DNA from 2 places in the Embleya sp. NPDC025285 genome. Region 2 is predicted to be linked to the other one. Evidence: riboswitches for the same ligand, from Rfam matches in the RefSeq annotation. Region 2 holds a riboswitch; the other holds the start of a gene.
What was found. A riboswitch is a leader RNA that binds a small molecule or an ion and turns the genes downstream of it on or off. The one in region 2 is predicted to bind glycine.
Positions count from the first base shown of each region.

Region 1: linked by a shared signal. The riboswitch ahead of gcvP (aminomethyl-transferring glycine dehydrogenase) and the one ahead of gcvT (glycine cleavage system aminomethyltransferase GcvT) in region 2 are both predicted to bind glycine.

Region 1 covers NZ_JBVHLU010000025.1:110,232-116,644, reverse strand. The annotation lists gene ACZ4FV_RS19215 (DNA polymerase IV) at 1-1,024, shown strand, start outside; gene ACZ4FV_RS19210 (DUF4230 domain-containing protein) at 1,080-1,772, shown strand; glycine riboswitch at 1,821-1,917, shown strand; glycine riboswitch at 1,920-2,057, shown strand; gene gcvP (aminomethyl-transferring glycine dehydrogenase) at 2,119-5,037, shown strand; gene ACZ4FV_RS19200 (TetR/AcrR family transcriptional regulator) at 5,078-5,668, opposite strand; gene ACZ4FV_RS19195 (DUF5999 family protein) at 5,821-6,021, opposite strand; gene ACZ4FV_RS19190 (hypothetical protein) at 6,178-6,413, opposite strand, start outside.
Region 2 covers NZ_JBVHLU010000121.1:3,790-10,202, reverse strand. The annotation lists gene ACZ4FV_RS44870 (AAA family ATPase) at 1-598, opposite strand, end outside; glycine riboswitch at 773-866, shown strand; glycine riboswitch at 867-969, shown strand; gene gcvT (glycine cleavage system aminomethyltransferase GcvT) at 1,159-2,259, shown strand; gene gcvH (glycine cleavage system protein GcvH) at 2,344-2,718, shown strand; gene glyA (serine hydroxymethyltransferase) at 2,715-4,019, shown strand; gene ACZ4FV_RS44850 (bifunctional DNA primase/polymerase) at 4,260-4,673, shown strand; gene ACZ4FV_RS44845 (hypothetical protein) at 4,954-5,565, shown strand; gene ACZ4FV_RS44840 (hypothetical protein) at 5,866-6,413, shown strand, end outside.

The DNA.
Region 1 (6,413 bases), on a different contig from region 2:
GGCGGGCCCGCACGGCGGCACGCTGGACACCGAGCGGGTCACCGAGATCGCGGTACGCCTGCGCGCGGACATACACGCGGCCACCGGGCTCACCTGCTCGGTCGGCGCGGCCACCTCCAAGCTGCTGGCCAAGATCGCCTCCGAGGCGGACAAGCCCGACGGGTTGTGCGTGGTCGTGCCCGGAACCGAGCGGGCGATGCTCGACCCGCTGCCGGTGCGCGCGCTGCCCGGGGTCGGCCCGGCCACCGGCGACGTGCTGCGCCGGGCCGGCCTGGACACCGTGGCCGACCTGGCCGCGGTCGACGAGAGCGAACTGGTCCGGCTGCTCGGCCAGGCGCACGGACACGGCCTGCACGTACTGGCCGCCGGGCTGGACGCGCGCCCGGTGGTCGCCGACCGGGACGCGAAATCGGTGTCCGTGGAGGACACCTTCCCCACCGACCTGGTCGACCGCGAGCGCATCACCCGGGAGCTGGACCGGCTCTCGATCCGGTGCGTGGAGCGGCTGCGCGCCGCCGGGCGCTCCGGGCGCACGATAGTGCTCAAGCTGCGCCGCTACGACTTCAGCACGCTGACCCGCTCGGAGACGCTGCGCGGGCCCACCGACGACCCGGGGGTGGTGCGCGAGACGATCCGCCGGTTGGCCGCGCAGGTGGACGTCACGGGCGGCGTGCGGCTGCTGGGGGTGGGTGTCGGCGGGCTGGCCGACTTCGCCCAGCAGGACCTGTTCGGCGCGGCCGAGCCGGAGCCCGCCGAGCCGGACGAGCAGGACGAGGATGGCGCGGAGGGAGACCGGGAGGTGCCGGTACCGGCCGCCCCGGAGCGGGTCTCGTGGTCGCCCGGTCAGGACGTGGTGCACGAGGAGTTCGGGCCCGGCTGGGTGCAGGGCAGCGGCGTCGGGCGGGTCACCGTGCGGTTCGAGGTGCCGGGTGGAAAACCGGGCCGGGTGCGCACGTTCGCGATCACCGATCCCGCGCTGCAACCGGGGGAACCGATTCCGCTGCCCGCCGCCGACGGGGGATAGCCGGGGCGATCCGGGGCAGGCGCCGGGCAGACGACTCCTCGGGGGTGTCCTCACAATGACTGATGTCAAAGAGCGGCCGGCGCGAGGGCAGGGTGCCTTCCGATCGGTTCGCCGCAGGCTCGGCCTGCCGGCCTTCCTGGTCACACTCCTGGTCGGCTTCATCGTGCTGGCCCTGGTGCTGGTCGGCTTGGTCAACCTGCTGCCCGGCAAGTTCAATCCGTTCGGCGAGACCACCAAGGACCACAGCGGACCGGTGATGCTCAAGGCCGTGCAGGATCTCAGCCGCTACGAGGCGGTCAGCGGCACCTTCCAGGTCGTGGTCGACCTGGAGAAGGACGCGAAGTTCCTGCCGGACGCGGTCCGAGGCCAACGCACGCTGTTCGTCGGCGTCGGCCAGGTGGGTGGTTTCGTGGAGTTCGGCGGGATCGGCCAGGACGCGATCCAGACCTCTCCGGACAACAAGAGCGTGACCATCAAACTCCCGCACGCGCGGCTCGCGCCCGCCGCGCTCGACCAGAAGAACAGCCACGTGATCGCCCAGGACAAGGGCCTGTTCGACCGCTTCGGCGACTTCTTCTCCAGTAATCCCGGCGATCAGCAGCAGCTCTACGTGCTGGCCACCAAGAAGATCGACGACGCGGCGAAGACCGCCGGACTGGTGGAGCGCGCGGAACGGAACACCACCGGTATGCTCCAGGGCATGATGCGCTCCCTGGGCTACACCACGACCACTGTGACGTACGCCTAGTGCGAAGCCCCTGGTGGGTGTCACGCTGATACCGTTGAAGCCGCCCATTACGTTCGCGCGGGAGAGTCCTCGTGTCGTGCACACGAGGCGCCGAAGGAGCAACTCCTCCCCGGAATCTCTCAGGCACCCGTACCGCGTGGTCGTGGGCACTCTGGAAAGCAGGATCCGCGGATGGCTCGCCGAGCCGGGTCGGATCCTCGCCGACGGTGCAAACCGCGCCCGCGGGAACCGGTCCAACCGGTCCTCCCGGGCGCGGTGAAGCTCTCAGGTACAGATGACAGAGGGGGAGGCCGGTGGACGCGCGACCCGCGTGTCCGTCCAGGAGCGATCCAGGAGGCCTTTCGCGATGACCCCGCGCACCCCTGCCCCGCGTGCTCACGCCGTACTCCCCTCCGGCCCCGGCTCGTTGACCGGCTTGGAGGCCGCGTCGCCGTTCACCGGCCGGCACATCGGTCCGGACACCGACGAGCAGGCGAAGATGCTCGCCGCGATCGGCTACGGATCCCTGGACGAGCTGACCGACGCGGCGGTGCCCGCCGCGATCCGCGCGCTGGAGGGCTTCGAGCTGCCCGCCGCGCGCAGCGAGGCCGAGGTGCTCGCCGAGCTGCGCGAGCTGGCCTCCCGCAACAGCGTGCTGACCTCGATGATCGGGCTCGGCTACCACGGCACCTTCACTCCGCCGGTGATCACCCGCAACGTGCTGGAGAACCCGGCCTGGTACACCGCCTACACGCCCTACCAGCCGGAGATCTCGCAGGGCCGGCTGGAGGCGCTGCTCAACTTCCAGACCGTGGTCACCGACCTGACCGGCCTGGACGTGGCGGGTGCCTCGCTGCTGGACGAGGCCACCGCCGCCGCCGAGGCGATGACCCTGGCCCGCCGGGCCGGGCGGGCCAAGAGCGACGTGTTCGTGGTGGACGCGGCCACGCTGCCGCAGACGATCGCGGTGGTGCGTACCCGCGCCGAAGCGCTGGGCATCGAGGTCGTGGTCGCCGACACCGCGCGGGGGCTGCCCGAGGGCGGCTGCTTCGGCGTGCTGCTGCAGTACCCCGGTGCCGACGGCCGGGTCCGCGACCTGACCCCGGTGATCGAGGCCGCGCACGCGCAGGGCGCGCTGGTGGCGGTCGCCGCCGACCTGCTCGCGCTCACCGTGCTGCGCGCGCCCGGCGCGATGGGCGCCGACATCGCGGTGGGCACCAGCCAGCGGTTCGGCGTGCCGATGGCCTTCGGCGGCCCGCACGCGGGCTACCTGGCGGTCCGCGAGAAGCTCACCCGCAGCATGCCGGGCCGGTTGGTCGGGGTGTCCGTGGACGCCGACGGCGCGCCCGCCTACCGACTCGCGCTGCAGACCCGCGAGCAGCACATCCGCCGGGAGAAGGCGACCAGCAACATCTGCACCGCGCAGGTCCTGCTGGCCGTGATGGCGGGCATGTACGCGGTCTACCACGGGCCGGACGGGCTCACCTCGATCGCGCGCCGCACGCACCGGTATGCGGCCGTGCTCGCGGCCGGACTGCGCGCGGGCGGCGTCGAGGTCGTACACGGCGACTTCTTCGACACGATCACCGCGCGGGTGCCGGGCCGGGCGGCGGACGTGCTCGCCGCGGCCCGCGCCGCCGGGATCAACCTGCGCCCGGTGGACGCCGACCACGTCGCGATCACCTGCGACGAGACCACGCTGCGGGCGCATGTCGAGGGGGTCTGGGGCGCGTTCGGGGTCACCGGTGACGTGGCCGCGCTGGACGCGGACACCGCCGACGCGCTGCCGACGGCGCTGCTGCGCGACACCGAGTTCCTGACCCACCCGGTCTTTCACACGCACCGCTCCGAGACCGACATGCTGCGCTACCTCAAGCGGCTCGCGGACAAGGACTACGCGCTGGACCGGGGGATGATCCCGCTCGGCTCGTGCACGATGAAGCTCAACGCCACGGTCGAGATGGAGCCGATCACCTGGCCCGAGTTCGCGAACCTGCACCCGTTCGCGCCGGTCGACCAGGTCGCGGGCTACCTGGAGCTGATCGACGGGCTCGCCGACTCGCTGGCCCGGATCACCGGCTACGCCAAGGTCTCGCTCCAGCCCAACGCCGGTTCGCAGGGCGAACTCGCGGGCCTGCTCGCGGTCCGCGCCTACCACCACGCCAACGGTGACACCGCCCGCGACGTGTGTCTGATCCCCTCCTCCGCGCACGGCACCAACGCGGCCAGCGCGGTGATGGCGGGCATGCGCGTCGTGGTGGTCAAGACCGGCGAGAACGGCGACGTGGACCTGGCCGACCTGCACGACAAGATCGAGCGGCACCGGGACACGCTCGCCGTGCTGATGGTGACCTACCCGTCCACGCACGGCGTGTTCGAGGAGGGCATCGAGCAGGTGTGCGCGGCGGTGCACGAGGCCGGCGGCCAGGTGTACGTGGACGGCGCGAACCTGAACGCGCTGGTCGGGCTGGCCCAGCCGGGCGGCGCGATCGGCGCGGACGTGTCGCACCTGAACCTGCACAAGACCTTCTGCATCCCGCACGGCGGCGGCGGTCCGGGCGTGGGGCCGGTCGCGGTGCGCGCGCACCTGGCGCCGTACCTGCCCAACCACCCGCTCCAGCCCACCGCGGGCCCGGAGACCGGCGTGGGGCCGATCTCCGCCGCCCCGTGGGGCTCGGCGGCGATCCTGCCGATCCCGTGGACCTACCTGCGCCTGATGGGCCCGGAGGGCCTCAAGGAGGCCACCCAGGTCGCGGTACTGGGCGCCAACTACATCGCCAAGCGGCTCGCACCGCACTTCCCGGTGCTCTACACCGGCCCGAACGGCCTGGTAGCGCACGAGTGCATCATCGACGTGCGGGGGATCACCAAGGCCACCGGCGTCAGCGTCGACGACGTGGCGAAGCGGCTGATCGACTACGGCTTCCACGCGCCGACGATGTCCTTCCCGGTGCCCGGCACGCTGATGATCGAGCCGACCGAGAGCGAGAACCTGCGGGAGATCGACCGGTTCTGCGACGCGATGATCGCGATCAAGGGCGAGATCGACCGGGTCGCGTCCGGTGCGCTGCCCGCCGACGACAACCCGCTCGGCAACGCGCCGCACACCGCCGCGCTGCTCGCGGGCGAGTGGACGCACGCCTACACCCGCGAGGAGGCGGTCTTCCCGGCCGGTGTGGTGCCGGCCGAGAAGTACTGGCCGCCGGTGCGCCGGATCGACGGCGCCCAGGGCGACCGCAACCTGGTCTGCTCGTGCCCGCCGATCGAGGCATACGGCAACAACTGACCTCGGCCGCGCGGCCCGTTCCCGATCGAACGCGTTTCGATCAGGGGCGGGCCGCGCCGTGCGTCAGCAGATGGGCAACCGACGCGGCGAAACCGGGCTTGGCGGCCAGGTCGCTGCCCAGCACGCCGAACATCAGCGCGCCGCTGAGCGACTCGAAGAGCAGATCGGCGTCCACGTCCGGGCGGGCCTGGCCGCGCGCGATCGCGTCCGCCACGAAGGCCCGGAAGATCGCCCGGACCGGGTCCATCCTGGCCACGAGCAGTTCCTTGAGCTCGGGCTGGTCGCGGTACTCGGCGAGCAGCCCCGGCACCGCGCCCGCCGTCTCCGGGCGGCGGAAGGACTCCAGCGCGGCCTCGGCGAAGCGCAGCACACCGGTCGCGAAGTCCTCGTGCGGCAGCGGCCGGAAGCTCATTTCCCGGGCCGGATAGACCGCCTCGTGCACCAAGTGCGCCTTCGACGGCCAGCGGCGGTACACGGTCGGCCGGGTGACCCCGGCCCGGCGCGCGACCGCGTCGATGCTGACCCGGTTGTACCCCTGCTCGGCGATCAGCTCGCGGGTCGCGGACAGGATCAGTTCGTCGGTACGCGGATCACGCGGGCGACCGGGCCGAGGGGTGCCGCCAGTGCCCATGGGGATGGAACTCCGAGTCGTCGCGCCAACATCGTTTCGCTGCGTGCTGCCGCTCGGACTGTACCGGGACGGCGGCCCGACCGACCCCGGGCAGGCGAGAGCCGGAGGTCGCTCCGAGGTGACCTCCGGCTCGTCAGGGCCGTGCGAACGGATCAGGCCGCCGAAACCAACCCCACAGGGGGTCGGTGCGGGGCGATGGTGCGTCCGTCCGGCAGCAGTTCGCCCGTGTCCTCGAACAGGACGACGCCGTTGCAGAGCAGGCTCCATCCCTGTTCGAAATGGGCGGCCACAACGGCGGCGGCCTCACGATCGGGACTGTCCGCCGGCGGGCAATGCGGTCGGTGCTGGCACATCCTCGTACCTTCTCGGTGTCTCTGCGCGGAGCGCGTCGGGCAGCCTTGCCCGGCAGCTCACAGTCTCCGCCTCGAAAGCGCCTCGCGCAGGACTTCTCGCCGTTCTCACCCGACTGCGTCCAAGATGTGACCACACGTGTGAACTCCGGGGTGTGATCAGCTGTCCGGAGCCCCCACGGCGGCCGGCCGGCGGGTGCGCGCGGCCAACACCTCGGCCAGTTCGGCCGCGGTGTATCCGCGCAGCGCCTGCACGCCGCACGGCGCCGGCGCGAGCGGGATGAGCAGGTCGACCCCGCCCGCCTCGTCCGCCAACCACAGCGCCACCATGTACATCCCCGGCACGTTCAGCAGCCGTGCCTCGTCCCGGCGGAGCAGGGTCTGCGGGAGCGCGC
Region 2 (6,413 bases):
TGGGTCCCGCGTCCAGCCACGGCGACAGCCGGCCGAGCAACTCGCGCCATTCGCGGTGGTGTCGGGCGAACACCGGTGTGGACACCCCGCGCCCGCGTTCGCGCTGGCCGGAAAGCGCCTGTCGGGCGGTCACGTCCAGGAGCAGCGCGTGCGCGGAGCTGCCGCGCCGACGGGCCGCGAGCACCAGCACCCGGCGCAGGATCGGGTTGCGGCCGCTGTCGTGCACGACCACCGCACCGGGGCCGCGCAGTGCCCGGGCCACCTCGCCGTAGTGGGAGAGCCGCACCAGCGGCCGGTAGATCCGGTAGGGGATCCGCCCCGCCCGTACCGCCCAGCGGGCCCGGACCAGATCGGCGTCCAGGACGGCGACCCCGGCCCCGGGCGTGACCACGCGCGCGAGCAGCGTGCTCTTGCCGGCTCCCGGCAGGCCGGTGACCACGAGCACGCACGATGCCGGATAGGCCAGGACGTCCACGATCCGGTCGCCGATCCCCTCCCCCGCCCGATCACGCTCCTCCCGGAGGTCGTGCACGGACCGGGGGGTCAACACGCCGCCCGTCGCGGCGCCGGTATGCGCCCCCGCCGAGTCCGTCTCCACGAGTCCTCCCCTTGTCACAACCGTCATGCCCTGCGCATGGTGTCGCACCCATGGGTGCGCGCGCGTCCCGGTGATCCCTCGGACTCCGCGGGGCCCGGTCCCGGCGAGGTCCCGGTCCCGGCGGGGGATTGACGTCACGCGCTAGCATGCCGGGCACAACCTCATAACGGCCGTCGACCCCACGCGGAAGAGTCCTCGCCCACGAGCGGGGCGCCGAAGGAGCAACTCCTCCCCGGAATCTCTCAGGCACCGATACCGCATGGGTCAGGCACTTCTGGAAAGCAACCACACCGCAGGTGTGGTTCACCCACGGTGCAAATCGCGAGTTCGACGCGATGAAGCTCTCAGGTTCCGATGACAGAAGGGGAGGGCACCCCACTTTTCGACCGACTCTGGTCGAAAAGGGCTGAAAGCCGTGGCAGGGAGCCCCCTTTGTTGTCGTATTCGCCGCAGTACCCGTCACCTTCCGCGCCGGCCGAGCGCGCGGCCGTTCGCCATGCCCGCGACCGGCCCGCGCCCTTGGCGTGTTCCCGCCGGCGCCCCCTCGAAGGAGCCTTCGCATGACCACCGACCGCCGGACCCCGCTCGACGCCGTGCACGACGCGCTCGGGGCCACGATGACCGACTTCGCCGGTTGGCGGATGCCGCTCCGGTACGGGAGCGAGCGCGACGAGCACACCGCGGTGCGCACCACGGCCGGTCTGTTCGACCTCACCCACATGGGCGAGATCGAGGTCACCGGCCCGGACGCCGCCCGCGCGCTCGACCACGCCCTGGTCGGTTTCGTGTCGAAGATCGGGATCGACCGCGCCCGGTACACGATGATCTGCACCGAAGAGGGCGGCATCGTCGACGACCTGATCGTCTACCGGCTGGGCGACGAGCACTTCGTGGTGGTGGCCAACGCGTCCAACGCCGACGTGGTCGCGGGCAGCCTGGCGTACCGCTCGGAGAAGTTCGACGCCACCGTGCGCGACGCGTCCGAGGAGTACACGCTGCTCGCCGTGCAGGGCCCCACGTCGACCGCGATCGTCGGCTCGCTCACCGACGCCGACCTGCCCGCGCTCAAGTACTACGCGATCCTGCGCACCGAGGTCGCCGGCGTGCCCGTACTGCTCGCGCGCACCGGCTACACCGGCGAGGACGGCTTCGAGCTGTTCGCCGCGCCCGGCGACGCGGTCGCGCTGTGGGAGGCCCTGCTGACCGCCGGCAAGCCGCACGGCCTGGTGCCGGCCGGCCTGTCCTGCCGCGACACGCTGCGCCTGGAGGCGGGCATGCCGCTGTACGGCCACGAGTTGACCCGGGACACCACCCCGTACGAGGCCAACCTGGGCCGGGTGGTCCGGCTGGACAAGCCCGAGGACTTCGTCGGGCGCGACGCGCTGGCCGCCGCGCAGGAGGACGTGCGCCGCACGCTGGTCGGTCTCACCTCGCCGGGCAAGCGGGTCCCGCGTGCGGGCTACCCGGTGGTGGACGCGGAGACCGGCGAGAAGGTCGGCGAGGTCACCTCCGGCGCACCCTCGCCCACGCTCGGCGTGCCGATCGCGATGGCGTACGTGAGCACGGACCGGGCCGAACCGGGCACACGCCTGGCCGTGGACATCCGCGGCAAGGCCGAGCCGGTCGAGGTGGTCGCACTGCCGTTCTACAAGCGGGGCTGAGGTCGGCCGACCCGCCGACCGGAACAAACCATCACAAAAACACCTGAGGGACAGACCCTCCGCATTCGAATGGAGAATGGACCCGTGCACGCACCCCAGCACCTGCGCTACAGCAAGGAACACGAGTGGCTCGACGAGGCGGCCTCCCCCGCCCTCGTCGGCATCACCCAGCACGCGGCCGACGCGCTCGGCGACGTGGTGTTCGTCCAGCTTCCCGAGGTCGGCCAAGCGGTCGTCGCCGGTGAGCCGTGTGGCGAGTTGGAGTCCACGAAGTCGGTCAGCGACATGTACGCGCCGGTCTCCGGCGAGGTCGTCGAGATCAACGACGCGGTCGCCGAGGACCCCGCCCTCGTGAACTCCGACCCCTTCGGGACGGGCTGGTTGTTCAAGGTGCGCATCGACGGCGAGGCCGAGGGCCTGCTGTCGGCCGACGAATACGCCGCGTTCTGCGGCGAATGATCGAGATCGACCCGATCGAGGAGCTGACAACCGTGACGATCCTGGACCGTCCGCTGAGCGAGGTGGACCCGCAGGTCGCCGCCGCCGTCACCGACGAGCTGCACCGCCAGCAGAACACCCTGGAGATGATCGCCTCCGAGAACTTCGCCCCCGTGGCGGTGCTGGAGGCGCAGGGTTCCGTCCTGACCAACAAGTACGCCGAGGGCTACCCCGGCCGGCGCTACTACGGCGGCTGCGAGCACGTCGACGTCGTCGAGCAGCTCGCCATCGACCGGGTCAAGGAGCTCTTCGGCGCCGAGGCCGCCAACGTGCAGCCGCACTCGGGCGCGTCCGCGAACGCCGCCGCGATGTTCGCGCTGCTCACCCCCGGCGACACGATCCTGGGCCTGGACCTGGCCCACGGCGGCCACCTCACCCACGGCATGCGGATCAACTTCTCCGGCAAGCTCTACAACGTGGTCGCCTACCACGTCGACGAGAAGGCCCACCGGGTCGACATGGAGGAGGTCGAGCGCCTGGCCAAGGAGCACCGGCCGAAGATGATCATCGCGGGCTGGTCGGCCTACCCGCGGCAGCTCGACTTCGCCGAGTTCCGCCGGATCGCCGACGAGGTCGGTGCCTACCTCATGGTGGACATGGCGCACTTCGCGGGCCTGGTCGCCGCGGGTCTGCACCCCAGCCCCGTGCCCTACGCGGACGTGGTCACCACCACGACGCACAAGACCTTGGGCGGCCCGCGCGGCGGCGTCATCCTGTCCAAGGCGGAGTACGCCAAGAAGATCAACTCTGCGGTCTTCCCGGGCCAGCAGGGCGGCCCCCTGGAGCACGTGATCGCGGCCAAGGCGGTGGCCTTCAAGGTCGCCGCCTCCGACGACTTCAAGGACCGCCAGCGGCGCACCCTGGAGGGCTCGGCCATCCTCGCCGACCGGCTCACCCGCAAGGACGTCACCGACGCGGGCATCACCGTGCTCACCGGCGGCACCGACGTGCACCTGGTCCTGGTCGACCTGCGCGACTCGGAGCTCAACGGTCAGCAGGGCGAGGACCGACTGCACGAGATCGGCATCACGGTCAACCGCAACGCGGTCCCGTTCGACCCGCGCCCGGCGATGGTCACCTCCGGTCTGCGGATCGGCACGCCGGCGCTGGCCACCCGCGGCTTCGACAAGGCGGACTTCGAGGAGGTCTCCGACATCATCGCCGAGGCCCTCCTCCCCGGCTTCGACGACGCCCGCAGGGCGGCCCTGGCCACGCGCGTCACGGCCCTGGCGAAGAAGCACCCGCTGTACCCGAACCTCTGACCCACGACCTCACGGCGTCAGGTTCACGAGCACGGCCGCGGGGCCGGCAGGGCGATCCCCTGCCGGCCCCGCGGCCGTTCACCCAACCGCTTCCCGCGTCCGGTTGCGCGGTTTCGGCCGCGGGTGGGCCGAACAGGTGACGGAACCGCATCAACTCGTGAGTGTGGCCCGCGTGATCGGGTTCGGCGCGTTGGGATGGAGCCGCGGGGGTCCGCCACGACCCGATGAAGGTGCAGTCCCATGAACGACTCGCCGAACCACTCGTCCGACCCGACCGGCAACCCGTACGCTCCACGCCTGGTCGCCGCCGGCCAGACCTTCGACGTGATCGAGGTCGACGCGCGGCTGGGGCGCGAGGCGGTGAAGCAGTTGCGCGCGGCGGGAGTTCGGGTCGGCCCGGTGATCCACGACCGGCGCTGCGCCAAGATGGGCTTCCTGGTCCCGGTCACCTCCCCGGCCCGCACGCGCCTGCGCGACCAGCGCGGCCCGAGCCGACACGGCCTGGGCGCCTGGGTCACCTTCCCGCCCGCGCGCGGCGAGAGCGGCCCGCTGGTCTGGTACATCGCCCCGACCGAGAACCCGATCCCCACCCCGCTCGCCCCACTCGACTCCGCCATCGCCCGCGCCGCCGCGACCCTGATCGATCACACCTGACCCACCGCCACCCTCGCCGGCCCCCGAACACGGCGCCACGACGCGGGCTCCAACCCACCGCCCCGACCGAAAAACCCGCCCCCCACCCCCACCCCACTCGCGCGTCAGGCCCCCGAGCACACCCCCACACGATGCGGGCTCCGGTTCACCACCCCACCCGCCCCCGCACCACCCGCCCCGCCGCGACCCTGATCGATCACACCCGACCCACCACCACCCTCGTCACACCCCCGAGCACGCCCATACGATGCGGGCTCCGGTCTGGTGATGGGGGCGACGGATGGGTGTGGTGGGACGCAAGGTCGGGGAGTTACGCGGCGAGGTGGTCGGGCACCTCTGGGTGCGGCGGCGGATCCGGCAGTGGATCTCGATCGGGTTCGTACTCGGGCTGATGCTCGGCGCGGCGGCAGCCGCGGGCGTGGCGGCGTTGTACTGGCCGGAGCAGGACAAGCCGCTGAAGATGACGATGCGCGAGGGGGAGATACCGGTCAAGGCGCCGGCCGTGCTCAGCGGTCCGGCCACGCTCACCGCTCAGGGGCTCACCTGCGGCATCGAGTGGATCACCGGCACCCACGCCGAACACTTCGCCCAGGGCCGGTTGTGCCGGGTCAAGGTCTCCATCGCCAACAACTCGCTGGCCACGGTGCAGATCGCCAACCTGGAGCAGCGCCTGGTCCTGCCCGACGGCACCCAACTGGCCATGGACCTGGAATCGATGGAGATCAAGCGCCAACTCCGCGAGTTCACCCTCGGCGCCTCCGACACCCTGGTCGAGGACCTCTGGTTCGACCTCCCCAAGAACGTCACCCCCACCGCCATCCTCCTGCGCGCCAACCCCGAAACCCCCCAGGGCCGCGCCGAACTCCCACAAAAGGACTGGTCGAGGAAATGAGGAAATAACGAGCCTGAGGCGCCCACATTCGGGCGTCATCCCCGGTGCGGCGGGATCGGTGGGCAACTCCTCGGCGAGGGCCTGGCGTTCGGCCTGATCATGGCGCCGGCGGGTGGTTCGGCGAGGGAAAGCCGGCCGATCGTGGACGCGTTGCGGGTCGTGGTGCAGGCTCTGGGCGATGCCGACACCCCCTACCATCGGGGCGTGTCGGCGCCTGTACGGGGGCGCGTCGTCCAGAAAGGCGCACTTGTGACGCAGTCCTTCCACCCGCCCGGATCCCCCGGAGTAGACCGGAAGCCGATGTTCGCCTTCGGTTGGATTCCGCTGCCCAAGCGGGTCGCCGAGCGCTACTTCGTGCCCGACTACCGGCTGATCGGGCGCGACGTGACCCTGGAGCGGGTGCGCGTGATCCGGTCCTGGCTCGGCCTGGGCGTGCTGGTGTGGATCGCGGCCACCTACGGCGGCGGCGAGGACGCCGCCCAGGGCCTGATGACCAGCTTCGTCGCGTCCGTGTTCGTCGCGATCATCGCGTGCCCGATCGCGGTGGCCATCATCGTCGCCCTGACCCGCGCGGACGTACGCACCGAGACGCGCAAGAGCCTGATGTTGCCGCTGCGTTCGCTCGCGCTGTTCGTGCTCGTCTCGGTGGCCACGCTCGGCGGCCTGACCGCGCTGGCGTACGGGTCCAAGGGGGTCAACGCCGGCGCCAGCGTGGCCTCGTTCTTCATCACGGCGCTCGGCCTGGCCGTGTCGCTGTGGGTGCTGCGCTTTTGGATCCTCGCCGTGCGCGCGATCCCGCAACACCTGTTCCGCGCCGTGGACGGGCACCCGCTGCTGCCCGCGGTGAT